Regions from separate parts of the Weizmannia sp. CD-2023 genome, predicted to be linked through region 3. Evidence: riboswitches for the same ligand, from Rfam matches in the RefSeq annotation. Region 3 holds a riboswitch; each other region holds the start of a gene.

Region 1 (6,431 bases), on a different contig from region 3:
GCAGCCTGCTTGGCGATGCGCGCGGCTTCGATGTTGATTTTTTCAGCGAGATGCCCGAGGCCGTACTCGTTAAGGACAATAGACGTTGCGCCAAATGTGTTCGTTTCGATGATGTCGGCCCCCGCTTCGAGATATGCTTCATGGATCGAGCGGATGATATCGGGCGCTGTGAGATTCAAGTGTTCATTGCAGCCTTCGTATGCTTCGCCGCCAAAATCTGCCGCGGTAAGGTGTTGCTGCTGGATCATCGTCCCCATCGCCCCGTCAAGGATGAGAATGCGGTTTGCAAGCTGCTGTTCAAATAACGTTTGCCCCATGAAAAATTCCCCCTTTGGTTGTACGTTTGATATTGAGATTGCGACGTACGGTAACATTTGGTACCTGGCTGGGCCGCGTTCCGATGCTGGCGGCGCCGGTGCCACTTTTGATTGAGTTTAAAGTGCATGCATCTCGCCGGGGCTGAAGCCGGCCAAGGTTTCGTTTTGCCTTCTTGAGCTCTTTTCTTAATCTTGCAATTGGACAGTGCTATCAAAGTTTCACTTTAATGAATCCGCCTGTACTCTTTTCGTTGCAGTCTCAGACAATGCCTGCGCCTTGCACTGCTGTTTTTTCGTGGATATAGCGCGTGCATTCCACCGTCAGTTCGTAGCGTTCGAGCGGCGTAATTAAGTAAATGCCGTTGAAATAGCCGAGGGCCGCGTCGATCAGGGTACGGCTGATCGCAAGGCTTTCTTCACGCGCTTTCGCAGGGTCGCCATTTGTTTTTTCCATCGCCGCCAAAATTTCATCCGTCAGTTTGATGCCCGGCACTTCATTGTGCAGAAAGACCGCGTTCCGGTAGCTGGTAAGCGGCATAATGCCAAGATAGATCGGTGCGTCCAAATGCTTCGTTGCTTCATGGATTTGCTCGATTTTTTCCGTGCTGAACACAGGCTGGGTGATAAAATAATCGGCACCGTGGCGGATTTTGCGCTCCAACCTCCCGACCGTTTTATCAAGATTGCGGACGTTCGGGTTAAATGCAGCCGCGACGGAAAAATTCGTTTTCCTGTGAAGCGATTTGCCGGAATGGGAGATGCCATCATTGAATTGCTTGATCATTGCGATCAGTTCCATGGATGACAAATCGTATACGCTCGTCGCTCCCGGGAAGTCGCCGATTTTTGTCGGATCCCCCGTGATGGCAAGCACCTGGTCAATCCCGAGCGCAGCAAGGCCCATTAAGTGCGACTGCAGCCCGATCAAATTACGATCACGGCATGTAATATGAACAAGCGGCCGGATGCCATGTTTCTCTTTTAAAATTGAAGCAATCGCTGTGTTGCTGATGCGCGGGCTTGCAAGCGAGTTGTCGGCCATTGTCAAGGCATCGATGCCGGCGTCGTGCAGCGCTTTTGCCCCTTCAAAAAAGCGAGTCGTGTTCAGAGTTTTCGGCGTATCCAATTCGACAATGACAGAGCGGCGCTTTTTTACGATTTCATGCAACGGTGGTTCGTGCTGCGCCGGGGCGGCTGCGATTTCAATTTTCGGCGGGCGGACCGTTTTTTCTGTGACAGGCAAAAGCCCCTGCACCCCTTCTGCGATTGCTTTGATGTGGGCCGGCGTTGTGCCGCAGCAGCCGCCGATCAGGCGCACACCCTGTTCGACAAGTTTTTCGGCACATGTTTTAAAATAATCGGCGTTATTTGTGAACGTGAACCGGCCTTCCTCGTAATCTAAAAGACTCGCATTCGGGTATGCGGACAAAAAGGCACGCTTCGGTATCGGGATTTCTTCGAACGCCTGGATCATGTGGTGCGGGCCGAGCCGGCAGTTCAGGCCGGTCACATCGGCGCCGCGGTTTTCAAGTTCCTTGAACGCGTCGCGGACCGGGGTTCCGTTTTGGAGCACGCCCGGTTCGATAAGCGAGAACTGGGCGATGACCGGGACATCCGCTTCTTTTTTCGCAATGTCAACGACCGTATACAGTTCTTCCGCGTCAAAATACGTTTCCAAAAGCAGGGCATCAACTCCTTCGTCCAGGAGGTGAAAAATCTGCTCGCGGAACGTACGCTTGATTTCGGCAAGTGTTGCTTCGGTTTTGCGCTGGCCGCGGATACCGCCGACTGTGCCGAGTATAAATGTGTCACGGTTTGCCGCTTCTTTTGCAATCCGGACGGCCGCTTTGTTGATGTCTTTTACTTTTTCTTCCAGGCCATACTGTGCCAGCTTGATATAGTTGGCGCTGTACGTGTTTGTCTGGATGACCGATGCGCCTGCTTCGATATAGGCGCGGTGGATCGCGTGGATGTCTTCCGGATGGGTCAGGTTGAATGACTCATAACATGTGTCGGCGCCGTATGCATATAGCAGTGTCCCCATTGCCCCGTCTGCAACAAGGATGCGGTTTTTTAACGTTTCGAGAAGGTTCAAATTTTTACACTCCCTTTGAATGATATGAAAAAAGCCTCCCAGAAAAGGAGGCAAGATGACAACATTCTCCTTATCTTTTCAGGTATACCTGTTGGATTTAGCACCGTGCCGTATGGGCTGGTTGCTGAGGTTTCATCGGGCCAAGTCCCTCCGCCTCTCTTGATAAGGCTATTCGATTGAACGTACTTAAAATTTTGACTTATTTATACTTTACACTTTGCCGGGTGACATGACAAGGGGGAAATTGAAATTCATATTGGATGCGGTTTCGTCCCTTTTGTCTAATTGGCTTTCTTTTGCCTTTTTGAGCCCTCCAAAAGGACAATTTGCTCCCGGTACGGCTTTCTTTTGTCTTTTTGAACCCTCCAAAAGGACAATTTGCTCTTGGTCCAGCTCTCTTTTGTCTTTTTGAACTCTCCAAAAAGACAATTTGCTCTTGGTCCGGCTTTCTTTTGTCTTTTTGGGCCCTTCAAAAAGACAATTTGCTCTTGGTCCGGCTCTCTTTTGTCTTTTTGAGCTCTCCAAAAGGACAATTCGCCCCTGATCCGACTCTCTTTTGTCTTTTTGAGCCCTCCAAAAGGACAATTCGCCCCTGATCCGACTCTCTTTTGTCTTTTTGAGCCCTCCAAAAGGACAATTTGCTCTTGGTCCGGCTTTCTTTTGTCTTTTTGAGCTCTCCAAAAAGACAATTTGCTCCCGGTACGGCTCTCTTTTTTCTTTTTGAACCCTTCAAAAAGACAATTTGCTCTTGGTCCGGCTTTCTTTTGTCTTTTTGAGCCCTCCAAAAGGACAATTCGCCCCTGATCCGACTCTCTTTTGTCTTTTTGAGCTCTCCAAAAGGACAATTTGCTCCTGGTCCAGCTCTCTTTTGTCTTTTTGAGCTCTCCAAAAGGACAATTTGCTCCTGGTCCGGCTTTCTTTTGTCTTTTAGAGCTCTCCAAAAGGACAATTTGCTCCCGGTACGGCTCTCTTTTGTCTTTTTGAACCCTTCAAAAAGACAATTTGCTCCTAGTCCGGCTTTCTTTTGTCTTTTTGAACCCTCCAAAAGGACAATTTGCTCCCGGTACGGCTTTCTGTCTGCAACAAAAAAAGAGCCGGAACCGGCCCCTGTTATTCATCCAAAAACTGTTTGATGGCTTCTATATTTTTTTCTTTGTCCACTTCGAGTGCGGCGCCGACGCCCGGATAGCTGACATTGGTATAGGTGCCGGCAACCGGTACGGTCATTGTTTTTACCTTGAGGTTGCCTCCGACGGCGTCTTTGGCGAGCGCAAGAATGTTCATTTTGCTCATATTGGTGGCAATATACGGCTGAATGGTTCCAAGCAGTTTCGGCGCTTTGGCGATACCATTCACGCTGAAAACTTCAGATTGGAGCGCTTTAAGCACTTTTTGCTGGCGGGCAACCCGGCCAAAGTCGCCTTGCGCGTCATGTCTGAATCGTGCGTAGGCGAGCAATTGTTTCCCATGCATCAGCTGTTTTCCAGGATAAAGCGTCAAGCCGATGTTTTCCGACATTTTATGTTCCACGTTCATTTCAATGCCTTGAGGCGCCAGGGTATCGACAATTTTAACAAAACCTTGGAAATCGACAAGTGCATAATATTGCACATCAATGTCAAAATTGGTTTTGAGTGTTTGACGCAGCAATTCAACACCCTTTTTTTGATTCTTCAGATTGCCAAGATAGTAGGCTGTGTTAATTTTATAGTTTCTATACCCCGGAATTTCGGCATAAATGTCACGCATAATCGAAATGAGCTTCACCTGGTTATTCTTCGGGTCATATTGGGCAATCATGATGGTATCGGTTCTTGAATCTTCTTGCCCGCGCCGATCAATTCCGAGAAGGAGAATATTGGTGCGGCCATTTGCATCCTTTTTACCGTTAAATTCCAGATTGTCCATATTTAAGACATCATTCGGGTCTGTCTGATGAACGCCAGCGTAGTATTGATAGGCTGTGTAACCCGCGCCGGCGACGATGAGCAGTAAAAAGAGCATAAGGAACACTCTGCGCCAGCGGACTCTTGACCGTTTTTTCTTTTTTTTCGCTACTCTTGACTCCATAGAATCCCTCGTTTTAGTAGTCTGTCTTCATTATTATTATCTAAAAGCGGCAATTTGTCACGAAAATTTTGATGAAATTTTGTTATTTTTGTCGAGATCATAATTTGTGGGGAATTTCACATAACTTTCATGCAAAGTTAAGGCGTTTTTTATTTTCCAGCGGTATATTGATGTTTGTCATCAGGTAAGAGCTTTTGTTGGTTCGTCTGCTTTGTGCAGGCGTTTTTTTATAGCCGGGAGATGTGGGGTTTTAAGCATTTTTTAAGTTTCGGCAGGTATGCTTTTCTTTGCAAGAGAGATTACAACCTACTTTTTCATATGTCCCCTTTTTCGGCCGCCGCCCTTGAGCAGGCGATTTTTTCTGGGGGTAGTGGGCAAGCCTGCCTCTTTTTCTGAATCTCGGCCTGTTAAGATTGTTTTAAGCTTTCGGCGTTATCCTTTTTCTTGTAATCAGGCAAGATGAAAATCCGGCTTGCTTTTTCATCCATGTTAACCCCCTTTTTTGGCCGTCTGCTTTGTGCAGGCGGTTTTTTTCGGCCATAGCAGATAAACATGCCTCTTTTTCAAAATTTCGGCCTGTTAAGATTGTTTTAAGCTTCCTGCGTTATCCTTTTTCTTGTAATCAGGCAAGATGCAAACTAGGCTTGCTTTTTCATCCATGTTAACCCCCTTTTTCGCCGTCTGCTTTGTGCAGGCGGTTTTTTTGGTTAAGGATTTTGAACAATTATAGCAGCTAACCTATATCTTTGATTTGGTGGGAGTTAGCCGTTCTTGGGATCCGAACCCCACCGTTTCCACTCTTCCCTCATCTATGGAAAAAGCCCGGCCCCCTAAATAGAGGGTCAGGCTCTTTTTTTCTTGCGGTACATGGAGTAAGCGATATAAAGCACAATGATGATGATCGCGATAATGGTAACCGGCTTGACATAAGGAGCCGCAACGTCATCAATTTGTGCCCAGTTTGATGCGAGACGTTCACCGAGAAAGATAAACAGCACTGCCCACGGAATGGTCGCAAGCAGCGTGAAAAAAATGAACTTGAAATACGACATTTTGGCAATGCCGGCCGGGATCGAAATGGCCTGGCGGATGACCGGGATGAATCGGCCCGTAAAAATAACACCGGCGCCGTACTTGTTGAACCATTCTTCCGCGACATCGAGATGCCTTTCGTGAATCAGCAAATATTTACCGTACTTTAGCAAGAACGGGCGCCCACCGTATGCACCGATCCAGTATAAAATCAGTTGGGCAATCAAAATGCCAAGTGTGCCCGCTGCAATGGCGCCGAAATAATTGATCTCTCCCCGGGAAATTAAATAGCCGGCATAGGCAAGGACAATCTCGCTCGGGATAATCTCAATCGCAAGCCCGATCGCAACACCGAAGTAACCCAGATCAGCGAGTGCTGTTAAAATTTGTGTGACAAAGTCTGAGAACATGTTTCCCCTCCAACATTTGCTTTCTTATCCATCATATCATACGGAAAATTTCCAGCAATAAAATATTTAAGCCAAGCCAGACGCCGCCGAATACATAACCGCCCGCAATGTTACTCGGGATTTCAAGGCCGAAATAAATATGGCTGACAGCTGCGAACAACAGAACAGCTAAAAGAAGTACATCCATAAACGTATGGACCCAAAACATCTCAGCGTGCCGGACAACGAGATATGTAAAATAGCCGTAAATGATCAGAATCATCATCGCCTGGTCGCTCGGAAATGAGAAGACAAAGTGGGAAAACGTCGGAATTTCCGTTTCCGACATCCGGTGGAACACTTCATGCAGCACATTTTGATACAGTTCCCCGCCGATTGTGACAAGCAGCATAATCAAAAATTCGTGCGTGCGATCTTTGCCTTTCCAAATGATCCAAAGAACCGTCAACACCATGACGAGAATGAGCGCCTGCCGCGAGCTGAGCGCCAGCATCCCTTTCATGACGC
Region 2 (6,431 bases), on a different contig from region 3:
CAAGCCCGGCGACGACATCGCTGTGCCCCGCTAAAAATTTCGTCGCGCTGTGCAGCACGATATCCGCCCCGAGTTCAAGCGGACGCTGCAGGGCAGGCGTTAAAAAGGTGTTGTCGACAAAGGTGAGCGCCCCGGTTGCCTTTGCCAGTTCACTCACCGCCCGGATATCCGTCACTTTTAAAAGCGGGTTTGAAGGGGTTTCTACATAAAAAGCTTTCGTGTTCGGGCGGACGGCCTGCCGCACTTCTTCAAGGTTGGTCATATCCACAAATGTATGTTCAATACCAAGCCGTGTCAGGACTTCCGTCACCATCCGGAACGTGCCGCCGTACACATCCTCGGTGATCACAACATGGTCGCCCGCCGACAAAAGCAGAAACGCCGTTGAAATCGCCGCCATCCCGGAAGCAAACGCGAAACCTTTGGCGCCGCCTTCGAGTTCGGCTATGACATCCTCGAGCGCTTCCCTCGTCGGATTGAGCGAGCGGCTGTAATCGTATTTGCCGAACTGGTCAATGTCCGCCTGGTGGTATGTCGAAGCATGCTGGATCGGCACACTCACCGCACCGGTCGCCGGGTCAATTTTGTGGCTGTTATGTAAAAGCCTCGTTTGAAAAGAATAATCTTCATTTGTCATCGTGTTTGCACCCCTTCGTGAATGTTGGCAAAAGCTTTTTCAATATCTGCAATCAAATCGCGGTCATCTTCAATTCCGACTGAAAAGCGCAAAAGGCAGTTGTCCACGCCTGAGGCAATCCGTTTTTCTTCCGGAATGTCGGCATGCGTCTGTGTAGCCGGGTAAGTGATAAAACTTTCCGTCCCGCCGAGGCTTTCGGCAAATGTAATCAAAGACAGGCCGCGTAAAAACGGGTCAACCCATGATTCTTCTTTTACACGGAAAGAAAGCATCCCGCCGCGTCCAGGATACAGCACATCTTTTACGTCCGGATGCGCGCTTAAAAAGGCCGCCACAGCTTTTGCATTCTTTTCGTGTTTTTCCATCCGGAGCGCCAGCGTTTTCATGCCGCGCATCAGAAGCCACGAATCAAACGGGCTGAGTGTGGCGCCGGCGCCGTTATGGTACAAGAAAAGCTTGTCGCAAAGTTCAGCGCCCTTTGCCACGATCAGCCCAGCCAGCACGTCGTTATGCCCGCCAAGATATTTCGTTGCGCTGTGGACCACAATATCAGCGCCTTCTTTGATCGGCCGCTGCAAAAGCGGAGTATAAAAAGTATTGTCCACGATCAGCAGGATTCCGTGCCTTTTCGCAATTTCAGCCACAGCGCCGATATCCGTCTGCTGCATGAGGGGGTTTGTCGGTGTTTCGAGAAAAATGGCTTTCGTTTTCGGGGTGATTTCTTTTTCAATATTTTCCGGGTTGCACGTATTCACGTAATTACAACAAAGCCCCCATTTTTTATACCCCTGCTCCAGCAGGCGGTAGGTGCCGCCGTATAAATCATCACTCACAATCCACTCATCGCCGGCCTGGAACAAAGATAAAACAGTGAAAATCGCAGCCATGCCGGAACTGCACGCAAACCCGCGGTCCCCGCCCTCCAGATCCGCAATCGCTTCTTCCAGCAACTGGCGTGTCGGGTTGCCGGTACGGGAATAATCGAAACCGGTCGACTGCCCAATGCCTTCGTGGTGGTAAGCGGTAGAAAAATAAACAGGCGGGTTCACCGCACCTGTCACGCGGTCACTGCGGTTTCCGATCTGTGCAAGTTTTGTTTCTGTACGATACATGATGGACACTCCCTCACTTAAAATCAAAAAGCCTTCTCCAATAAGAAGAAGGCCATTCTTTTCGTGCATGAACCATCTTCTTATCTTTCAAGTTATGGATCCCATAACTTGCAGGACTTAGCACCTTTTCAACGCGTAAAAGCATTGAAGGTTGCTGAGGCTTCATCGGGCCATTCCCTCAACCTCTCTTGATAAGAAAACACCAATATGAAATTTGCCATAAACGCCACAAAAGGCATACACAACGGACATAAAAAATGCTTACGTTCAATTTATCCCTTTTTTTCGGATTCGTCAAGCTTTTTTAAAAAATTTTCAATTTAAATTTTGTTTTTCTTATGGACAATCAATATGGTGAGAAAATAAAACAGCAAAGATGAAAGGAGAAGCGTAATGACCCCGTCTGTAGTATTCGTGACCCTTTTATTTTAATAGGCCACTGAACCATTGTCACCGAAATCTTTGTGTGGTATCCCCGAAAAGAAGCAGACAGCTGCTGTGTAAATATTGGCGGTAAACACCAAAAAAAGCGGTATTCTTTATGAATCCGCTCTGTCCAATATCTTGTTATTTTGCCTATATAGTCTGGATCAAATCCTGAATATGGAGCATGGCAACTGGTTTCTGGCCGGCAACAACCGGCAGCACCTTGAAAGCGCGGTCTTCCATTATTCGCAATGCTTCCGCTGCCAGCTGGTGCTCACTGACGCAAACCGGATATTTTGTATACAGGTCTGCCACTTTTTTATCCAGTACTTCATGGCCGTTTAAAAGCTCGCGCCGGATATCGCCATCCGTTAAAATGCCGGCAAGCCGGCCCTGCTTATCAATGACCGAGACAGCCCCCGTCCCCGCTTCCGTCATCATAAATAATGCTTCCTTTATGCCGGTATCCATTCTGGCAACCGGGTTCATGCTTTTGCGTTTAGCCACATGGCCAACTGTTAGAAGCAAACGCCTGCCAAGCGAGCCGCCGGGATGGAAGAGCGCAAAGTTTTCAGGTTTAAAATCCCTTGCCTTTAAAAGGGCAACCGCAATCGCATCCCCGAGCGCAAGCGTGACGGTTGTCGTAGAAGTCGGCGCAAGGCCGAGCGGGCACGCTTCCTCAACTTCCCCGATATCCATCACCAGATTCGAACACCGTGCCAGTGCTGACTTGCGTGAACCAGAAATGGCAATCATTTTTGCGCCGATCCTTTTGATGGAAGGGATCATATTTAATATTTCCGGCGTTTCCCCGCTGTTGGAAATGGCAATTAGGATGTCTTTTTTTGTTATTTTTCCAAGATCGCCGTGCAGTGCTTCTCCCGGGTGAAGGAAAAATGCCGGGGTACCGGTGCTTGCAAATGTGGAAGCAAGTTTCCGCCCGATGGTGCCCGATTTCCCCATTCCCGTAAAAATGACTCTCCCTTCGCACGCCAATATCATTTCAATACCTTCATTTATCCGGAAATTTATCCGGTCTTTCAGCTTTAAAATCTCATTGGCCTCTTTTTCCAGCACTTCACGGACGCTTTCGACATAATTGATGCTTCGTCTGAAATCTTTTAACATCATTTTCACCTCCATTAATGGATGTTTGCCGCTGTTTGTTCTTTTATCATGCGATCAATTTCTATCATTGGCTTTAACATTTCTTCAAGATCATCCAGTTTTACCATATTCGGGCCATCCGACCAGGCTTGTCCCGGATCGGGATGGGCTTCCAGAAACAACGCATCGATCCCGCAAGCCGCCGCTGCCCTTGCGAGATACGGGACAAGCGCTCGCTTTCCGCCTGTTGAAGTGCCGTTTCCGCCCGGGATTTGGACACTGTGGGTGGCGTCAAACGCGACCGGATACCCTAATCTGCGCATTTCCGGAAGTGCGCGCATATCCACCACCAGGTTATTGTAGCCGAATGTCGAACCGCGTTCCGTAAGGAGAATTTTTTCAGTGCCGGATTCCTCCAGTTTTTGAATGACGTTTTTCATATCCCAAGGCGCCAAAAACTGCCCTTTTTTGACATTCACGATTTTGCCCGTCGCGGCAGCGGCGAGCAGCAAATCAGTCTGGCGGCAAAGGAATGCGGGGATTTGCAGCATGTCGAGCACTTCCCCGGCTGCTTTTGCCTGGTGCGGCTCATGAATATCGGACGTGACCGGCATGCCAAATGCATTTTTAATACGATCAAGTATTTCGAGCCCTTTTTCCAGTCCCGGGCCCCTTTTGGAAAAAATGGATGATCGGTTGGCTTTGTCGAAAGAAGCTTTAAAAACGAAAGGAATGCCGAGTTTTCCGGCAATGGTTTGAAGGGTTGCGGCTGTTTCCATGGCCATTGTTTCACTTTCAATCACGCACGGGCCGGCAATCAATACGAACGGCAGAGATGGGCCGAAAGCTATCCGGCTGTTCAGTTGGACTGTTTTCATTTGCTCACTCCTCATTTTTAAGTTTTCACGTGTCTTTACTCCTTCTGCTGCAGGTTACAAATATTATCCTTTAGGAAACCGCACAGGGCAAGGAATATGTAAAGAGTATTCACAAACTTTTTTCATTTTTATGTAGGGTTATCTCCAGGAAATATCAAGCACAAAACCGGACAAGTTTTGTGCTTGATAACGCGGATGGCGGGTAAAATCTCCTTCGGGGAAATGGCTGGGAAAATATTCCTCTTATAAATGGTAGCTGCATGGGGCTCAATTATTTTATAAATGCCATTAACTCATCAGCCGTTTTGCTTTTGATGATTTTTTGCACAACAGACCTGTTTTCGATAATTGAAATGAGCTTTTTATACATATCATCTAAATCCGCTTGCGTGCCTTCTTTAATATTTAACAAGCAAACAAATTGAACCATTTGCTGATCATGCCAATGAATAGGGCTTTTTAGTGTGCATACTGTCCAAAACGTTTCCTTCGTTACGGGCACCATTGGATGGGGAATGGCTACGAGATTCCCAAAACAGGTTGGCGTAATCGACTCCCTTTCTAAAACAAGGTTTACATAATCCCTTGGTACAAGCTTTTGCTTATATAGTTCATCACATAAAAATCGAATCACACTTTCCTTATCCTGCAATTCCAGTTGGAGGAAAATTCTTGAAGGATGCAAATATTTCTCTGCCACATTTTGCGTCCTAGATAAAAAACAATTTATAGCTTGAATGTCCTTGTCTTCCAAAAAAGTATTCACAACTTGGACCGGGACGTCAAAATCCTCCTTTATAGGGACAGTGCTAATGATCAGATCAATGAAAGATAAATCATAGGATGATAAATTGTAATAATTAATGGTATCGGCAATTTCAATTTCTTGGCCATACAAATTTTGCAATCGGTAGGAGAGCAATTTTGCGCTCCCTACGCCCGATGCGCAAACGATGAGTACTTTTTTTATTTTTTTCTTGTTTAATTTCATCCGTTCTAGCGCAACACCAATATGCAGCGCAATATAGGCAATTTCATCTTCAACCACTTCCATTTGCAAATACTTTTCTATACATTTGCTGGCAATAATGGCGCCTTCAAACGCGGCCGGGTATTTTTTCTTTATATCGTTTAATAACGGATTCCGGATATTCATTTTATACCGCAATCGGTTCATTGCAGGACGGATATGCAACGTTAACGCCTGGATAAACTCGCGGTCTTGGCGAAAGTCCCAATTCAATTCAGACTTTAAACGATCTAACATACAATTTATAATCGTTCCGGCTTCATCAAATTTACTAAACTCGGCCAGTTCCTTCTTGTGTAAAAGTTTGGTTCCCAATAAATGAACAATAACATAATCGATTTCTGTCCCAGGAAAAGTTAACGAAGTAAGATCTTCCACTTCTTTTATAATTTCATTCGCTACAATTTTTTCAAATGGATGATCATCGACCAGAACATCAGCCAGCTCTTCAATAACAAAGCCTTCCTGGATTCTTCTGCAGGCGATGGCAATATGCGTTGCTAAATTTTCCAAAGATATATCAGAGATTTCAATTTTATATTTATTAACCTTTTGGATGATTATTTCTTTAATCTTTTTAAATAGTTCCGGATCAATGAGTTGTAAACAATCTTCTTTTAGAAATGCTTCCTGGTTCCGCTCCAACAATAAATTAGACAAACATAGACGTTTCATATATTCATCGCCTTCAACCTTTGAGCCATAGTGCGGGCGGTTGATTAGCTTTAAATGATATTGATCAAGAATTTCTTTTACCATCTTTAAGTCATTTTGCAATGTCGATAAAGAGACGAACATCTCATCTATAAAACTTTCAATTTTAATAAAATCGGTTTCTAACAATAACCGGCGTAAAATATAGAGAACTCTCGTATCTTTATCAGTGAAGTCACCCGCTAAATGATGTTCCTCCGTAGAAATCTCATTGAGTATTTTTGAAAAAAGCCCGGCATCTAATACTTTTACGCTATATCCCAATCCTCTGGTTGATTCAATTTGAAATCCGTGTGATGCTGTATTATTTTGCATGAGCTTAATTTCGTTTCGAATCGTTCGGTCACTGACGCCTAATTCTCTTGCCATCCAGCTTGCAGTAACGGGTTCTTTTGACTTAGATAAAAGGATTAATATATCTTTCTGCCGTTTTGATAGGATAGCCACTGCCAACAACTCCCTTTTACATGGATTACTAAGATTTTTGGCAAAGGAAGAGCTGTAGTTTTCGGGAAACCAACCATTTT
Region 3 (6,431 bases):
ATAGTATCCTTTTGGTTTTCGATATATGTTTTTAAATTTTTTCCCAGCATGGCAACCATCCTTTATGAGGTATTCTGCTAAACAGTATGTCCCAATTGGAAGCTTTTGTAAAGAAACAAAAAACTGTGCCCGGAGAATAAAATCCTTCTAGGCACAGTTTGTAAAATTATTTATTCACCGCTGCCGGTTTATGAAAATCACGTCCGTCACGGATCGCTTCTACAATTCCGGCGCGGATGACGAAATCCCCGAAATGTTCGCCTTCCTGCCGTTCTTTTGCATATTGCAAAAGAATCGGGCGCAGGGAAGCGAGGATCTCTTCTTCCCCGATATTTTCCTTATAAAGGCAAGCGAGCCTGTCGCCAGTGAAGCTGCCGCCCAAATACAAATTGTATTTTCCGGGGCCTTTCCCGATAAAAGCCATTTCCGCAAGCGCCGGCCTTGAGCAGCCGTTCGGGCAGCCTGACATCCGGATGACGATTTCTTCTTCGCGCAACCCCGCTTCATCCAAAATCTCTTCGATTTTTCCGAGCAGTTCCGGCAAGTACCGTTCTGCTTCCGCCATCGCAAGGCCGCAAGTCGGGAATGCGACACAGGACATCGAGTTTCTTCTGAGGGCGGAAGCATGCTTGCCGTCCGTCAGATGGTATTTTTCAACCAGCTCGCCGATCTTTCCTTTCATTTCGTCGGTGACATTGGAAATAATGACATTCTGATTCGGGGTCAGGCGGAACTCGCCCTGATGGATTTTTGCAATTTCGCGCAGCCCGGTCATCAAAGGATAGCCGTCAAAATCTTTGATCCTGCCGCTTTGGACAAATAACGTCAAATGCCATTTGCCATCGCCTTTGATCCAGCCGTAACGGTCGCCGTTATGGTCAAAATGGAACGGGCGGGCCTCCCCGAGATCCCAGCCGAGCCGTTCATTCAGTTCCGCCTTGATCCATTCAAGCCCCCGCGCGTCAATGGTGTACTTGAAACGCGCATTTTTCCGGTTCGCGCGGTTGCCGTAGTCGCGCTGGATCGACACCACTTTTTCCGCCACTTCAATCACCTGGTTCGGCGTGCAAAAACCGATGATCCGGGCAAGCTGCGGATATGTTTTCGGATCGCCGTGGGTCATGCCCATCCCGCCGCCAACCGCGACATTAAACCCTTCAAGCTTCCCTTCATTCAAAATGGCGATAAACCCTAAATCCTGTGAAAAAATATCGACATCATTGGAAGGCGGCACAGCAAACCCGATTTTAAACTTCCGCGGCAAATACGTTGGCCCGTACAGCGGCTCTGCCTCTTCCTGCTCTTTTGTATCAATGATTTTTTCATCTTCCAGCCAGATTTCATGATACGCGGAAGTCCGCGGCAACAAGTGGTCGCTCGTTTTTTTCGCCCATTCATACACCTCGGCATGCACATCCGACTGGTACGGGTTCGGGTTGCACATGACGTTCCGGTTCACATCCCCGCACGCGGCAAGCGTCGTCATGAGCGCATCGTTCATTTCCCGGATGGCCTGCTTTAAATTCCATTTTAAAATGCCATGCATCTGGAATGTCTGCCGGGTTGTCATACGCAGCGTTCCGTTCCCGTATTTTTGCGCCAGTTCATCCATCACAAGCCACTGTTCCGGGGTCGCAACACCGCCCGGAATGCGGACACGCACCATAAACTGGTAAGCCGGCTCCAGTTTCTTTTTGCGCCGATCGTTGCGGATATCGCGGTCGTCCTGCTGGTAGCTGCCATGAAATTTCAACAGTTTATTATCGTCTTCGGATATCGCGCCGGTCAGTGGATCTTTGAGCCCTTCCGCAATCGTCCCTCTTAAAAACCGGCTTTTTTCTTTTATCGTTTCAAGCGGATCAAGTTTTTTATCAGCCATCTTCCTGCCCCTCTCTGTTAATACACATCACGCTGGTATCGTTTTGCCCGTCGCATTTCCTGTAAATAATCCTCTGCCTCTTCCCTCGCCATATTGCCTTCTGTTTCAAGAATTTCAAGCAGCGTTTCCTGGACGTCGCGGGCCATCTGCTTTTCATCGCCGCACACATACACACAGGCGCCTTTTTCAAGCCATGCATAAAAATCTTTGCTTTTTTCAAGCATCCGGTGCTGGACGTATATTTTTTCTGCCTGGTCGCGCGAAAAAGCCACATCCATCCGTTCGAGCACGCCATTTTTCAGCCAGTTTTGCCAGTCAAGCTGATACAGAAAATCCGTCGCAAAATGCTGGTCCCCGTAAAACAGCCATGTTCGTCCGGTGATCCCTTCCGCTTCCCTTTCTTCCAGGAAAGAACGGAACGGCGCCACGCCTGTTCCCGGCCCGATCATGATCACCGGCACATCCGGGTCAGCCGGAAGTTTGAAATTCGGATTGCGGTGGACATAAACCGGCAGCTTGTCTCCCGGTTTTATCCTGCCTGCGATTTGCCCGGAGCAAACCCCTTCGCGCACCCTTCCGTTTGCTGTATAGCAGTCCAGTGCAATGACAAGATGGACTTCATCGGGGTTCGCTTTCCAGCTGCTTGCGATCGAATAAAGCCGCGGCGGCATTTTCCGGAGCATTTGTACGAAAGCTTGCACTTCCACTTTTTCCGGCGGATATTCCTCGACAAGATCGAGCAGGCCCCGCCCTTCAAGGTACGCCTTTGCCTCCGCTTCATTTTCAAGCAAAGCCGTAAGCGCTTTGTTTCCGAAAAGCACGGCTGCCTGCTGAAGCAGCGGTTTTGTTAATCTCGTAATTTCATAATGTCTGAGTAATGCTTCCCTGGCCGGCAGCACTTCCCCTTTTTTATTGACCGGAACTGGTTCTTCCGGATCCCAGCCGAGCTTTTCGATCAGCCGTTCCACGAGTTTCGGATCATTTTCCGGGTAAATCCCGATGCTGTCCCCCGGTTCAAATGTAAAACCGGACCCTTCAAGGGATAGTTCGATATGGTGCGTTTTTTTATTGGACCCTTCCCAGTTCAAGTTGATATTTTCCAACACTTCCGCCTGGAACGGGTTGGATTTGGAATAATCGGTGTTTGCAGGCCGGGTGGCATCCGCAGCGGTTGAAGCCGGCAAGGCAGATGCCCGGAGCACGCCTGCAACCCCTTCAAACCATTCGCGGGCGTCCTCTTCATAATCCACATCACAATCCACCCGCGGATAGAGCCTTTCCCCGCCCAACTCTTCCAGCCTCTTGTCGATCTCTTTTCCGACCTTGCAAAAAAACTCATATGTCTGGTCCCCAAGCGCCAAAACGGAAAAAGGGACCCCGTCCAGTTTTGGGGCTTTTCTGCTGTGGATCAGCTCATAGAAAGACAATGCGTTGTCGGGCGGGTCCCCTTCCCCTTGTGTGCTTGTAATGATGAGCAGATACCCTGCATTTTTTAAATCTTTCGGCTTGGCCGCATCGAGTGCCGAAAAAGATACGGCAAACTGCATTTCTTTTAATCTGGCTGCGAATGCTTCGGCAAGCGCCTGGGCATTGCCTGTCTCGGAACCAAACAGCAGCGTAACCGTTTTGGTTGCCGTCTGTACCGGTTTTTCAGCAACAGCTGTACTTCCCGGGGGATTCGTTCCTTGTTCGGCAAACGGATAGGTTAAATATCCGCTTAGCCATAATTTTTGCTGATCCGTTAATAGTTGCAGCAGTTCATTTAACTTTTCCGCCTGTTCTTTACTAAACGGGCTGTTTTGTACACTTAACGGCAAATCTTCCACCTCGCAATGTTTGCATGCACTTTTCATTTGTTTATTTATGTATGACATCCTAATCCAAATAGACATAGAAGTTTACTTGGATTTTAATCCGCTTCTTTCCATGAGAAGCGCCTTCGAAAAAAGCTCTCCTTACAAAGATAAGAAGAGCCGGCGCACAATGGTCAACTTCTCTTATCTTTCAGACGATTGTCTGCAGGAATTGGCACAGTGTTTTTCAACCTGTTGCCGAGGCTTCAAAGGGCCTTTCCCTCCACCTCTCTGGATAAGAAGCACAAATCATTATTTAGAAATCATTGAAAACATTATACAATCAAATACAGGTACAGTCAATTCTTTTTTGAACAGATGGGACATTTAAAAAAGGAAAAGGGTGGCAAGTTCCGCATCAAGCGTCCCCCCAATATACTTTATGTATCTTTTGCACAGAATGAGGGGGGAATGGATGAATATCCGCATTTACCAGGGGAATGAGATGACGCCGGAAGATGGAGATGCCAATATTGTGATCGATGTAATCCGCGCGTTTACGGTTGCCCACCATGCCTTTTTGGGCGGCGTAAAAGAAATATGGCTGGCTGACTCAATAGAAACGGCTTTTCGTATCAAAAACAAATACCCGCATGTTTTGCTCACGGGCGAAAGGCACGGCCTTCCGATCCCAGGATTTGATTTTGGTCATTCACCGGCCGCCATCGCCAAACAGCCGTTAGCCGGCAAAACGTTGGTACAAACATCGACAAACGGGGTAAAAGCAGTTTTTCACGCCCTTCACGCAAAGGAAGTCTATGTTACCGGCTTTTCGAATGCAAAAACGACGGCAAAATGGGTCCGGCGCAAATGGAAAGACAAAGACAACGCCCGCATCAACATGATTGCTTCCCATCCGACGGGGGAAGATGACCTGGCATGCGCGTTATACATGGAAAGCATCCTCACCGGCTCCGGCACGATAAAGCCGGAATCAGTGATCAAGGAGATTGTAGATGCCAGTGTTGCAAAAAAATTTCTTGATCCCGGCCAGCCTGCATTTAACCCGGCTGACCTGGAATTTTGCATTAAAGAGAGAGACTGCGGGTTTGTGATGAAAATGGATCCAACAGGAGAATTTCCAACGATCGTGAGGGTTGAAGATGAATGACCATGGTTTGACACTGCCTTTACGCAATGAGAAACCGCGGGATTGCGGAATCACCATCTTAATTGACAATGGCATTCCGCTGAACTTTTTTAAAGATACCATGAACAGTGCAGCCCCTTATATTGATTTCGTCAAATTCGGCTGGGGGACATCGGTCGTTTCACGCCATTTGGAAGAAAAAATAGATCACTTGAGGCAAAACGGCATTGCCTTCTTTTTCGGCGGCACTTTATTTGAAAAGTTTGCCAGCCAGGGAAAAACGGATCGGTACGTTCAATACTGCCGGCGGTTTGAATGCGAATATGTTGAAATCTCAAATGGCACCCTGCCGCTGTCCAATACGGAAAAATGCCGCTATATTGCGGAGTTTTCAAAGGAGTTTAAAGTGTTAAGTGAAGTCGGCTCAAAAGATGCTGCCAAATCAATGGCCGATACGCCCGCGTTATGGCTGGAATCGATTAGTCAAGATTTAGAAGCAGGCGCATATAAAGTGATGACAGAGGCAAGGGAAAGCGGCACGAGCGGCATTTGCAACGGGGACGGGGAAATACGGGAGGAGATGTTTGCGGCCATCCTGGACTCCGGGATTCCTCGCGATTCTTTGATTTTCGAAGCGCCCAACAAGCAGCTCCAGGCTTTTTTTATCCACCATCTCGGTCCGGATGCCAATTTGGCCAACATCCCTTTTTCGGATGCCCTTGCGCTTGAAACATTAAGGCTCGGTTTGCGATCAGATACTTTTTTTATTGGAGGAGATTCCCATGAGAGAAACAGATAAAATTTTTCATTTGGCGATTCCGTGCAAAGATCTTGATGAAACAGCCGATTTCTATGAAAAATTAGGCTGCAAGGTGGCGCGCCGGTATGATGACCGGGTCACTTTCAATTTTTTCGGGGACCAGGTTGTCTGCCATCTGAGCCCTGAAAAAATAGATTCTAACCCGAAAATGTATCCCCGCCATTTCGGCATTACTTTTTTGAATAAAGCAGCATTTGAGGAAACCCTTCAATCTGCAAAGAAAAACCATTTACCATTTTTCCAGGAGAAAATGGTCCGGTTTGGAGGCAAGCAAGAGGAACATTGGACATTTTTCCTCCAAGACCCCTCTAACAACTTGCTCGAATTTAAATATTACCACGATGAAAGCATGGTGTATTAACCAGTCCCATTCATTGCTCAAGGCCGGGCCATGCGCCTGCTTTTTCTAGACAGCGACCCCATTTTGTCGGCTTGCAGGCATGCTCTGGGTGCAGCGTTTTCTACTCCTAACCTGCCTCAGCAAAAGGCGGCTGATGTTTTACGCCGGGTTCTTCACGAAGTTGCAGTGAGCCTTCCTTCTGCTTCACATCAAAAAATTACAGGCAAACCATGCAAAAAAACCGCAGACCATACAGCTGCGGTTTTTTTCGAATTCTTACAGGAAGGAGCGGTGCTTGAAATTCGGGAATAGATCCGGAAGTTGTTAACAAACGCCAACATTTACCGCCCCATTCACCCGGATTCCTCGTATTCAAACGCTACCGGAAGTAAATGTTGTCTTCACTTCCGGTCATTTTGGTTTCTTATTGATTTTCTAAGTTGACAAAA

What was found. A riboswitch is a leader RNA that binds a small molecule or an ion and turns the genes downstream of it on or off. The one in region 3 is predicted to bind S-adenosylmethionine.
Region 1: linked by a shared signal. The riboswitch ahead of P9687_RS07445 (bifunctional homocysteine S-methyltransferase/methylenetetrahydrofolate reductase) and the one ahead of P9687_RS09640 (assimilatory sulfite reductase (NADPH) flavoprotein subunit) in region 3 are both predicted to bind S-adenosylmethionine.
Region 2: linked by a shared signal. The riboswitch ahead of P9687_RS15580 (methionine biosynthesis PLP-dependent protein) and the one ahead of P9687_RS09640 (assimilatory sulfite reductase (NADPH) flavoprotein subunit) in region 3 are both predicted to bind S-adenosylmethionine.

What each region holds. Positions count from the first base shown of each region.
Region 1 is NZ_JARTJQ010000052.1:20,149-26,579, forward strand. Features, by position in the region: gene metH (methionine synthase) at 1-317, opposite strand, end outside; gene P9687_RS07445 (bifunctional homocysteine S-methyltransferase/methylenetetrahydrofolate reductase) at 577-2,412, opposite strand; SAM riboswitch class I at 2,480-2,581, opposite strand; gene P9687_RS07450 (hypothetical protein) at 2,694-3,353, opposite strand; gene P9687_RS07455 (LCP family protein) at 3,523-4,482, opposite strand; gene P9687_RS07460 (DedA family protein) at 5,325-5,924, opposite strand; gene P9687_RS07465 (VTT domain-containing protein) at 5,956-6,431, opposite strand, start outside.
Region 2 is NZ_JARTJQ010000107.1:20,323-26,753, reverse strand. Features, by position in the region: gene metC (cystathionine beta-lyase) at 1-637, opposite strand, end outside; gene P9687_RS15580 (methionine biosynthesis PLP-dependent protein) at 634-1,749, opposite strand; SAM riboswitch class I at 1,827-1,947, opposite strand; gene P9687_RS15575 (KpsF/GutQ family sugar-phosphate isomerase) at 2,326-3,303, opposite strand; gene kdsA (3-deoxy-8-phosphooctulonate synthase) at 3,318-4,160, opposite strand; gene P9687_RS15565 (BglG family transcription antiterminator) at 4,432-6,431, opposite strand, start outside.
Region 3 is NZ_JARTJQ010000069.1:5,674-12,104, forward strand. Features, by position in the region: gene cysI (assimilatory sulfite reductase (NADPH) hemoprotein subunit) at 167-1,879, opposite strand; gene P9687_RS09640 (assimilatory sulfite reductase (NADPH) flavoprotein subunit) at 1,897-3,753, opposite strand; SAM riboswitch class I at 3,874-3,974, opposite strand; gene P9687_RS09645 (2-phosphosulfolactate phosphatase) at 4,148-4,843, shown strand; gene P9687_RS09650 (phosphosulfolactate synthase) at 4,836-5,621, shown strand; gene P9687_RS09655 (VOC family protein) at 5,605-6,003, shown strand; gene P9687_RS09660 (ABC transporter substrate-binding protein) at 6,407-6,431, opposite strand, start outside.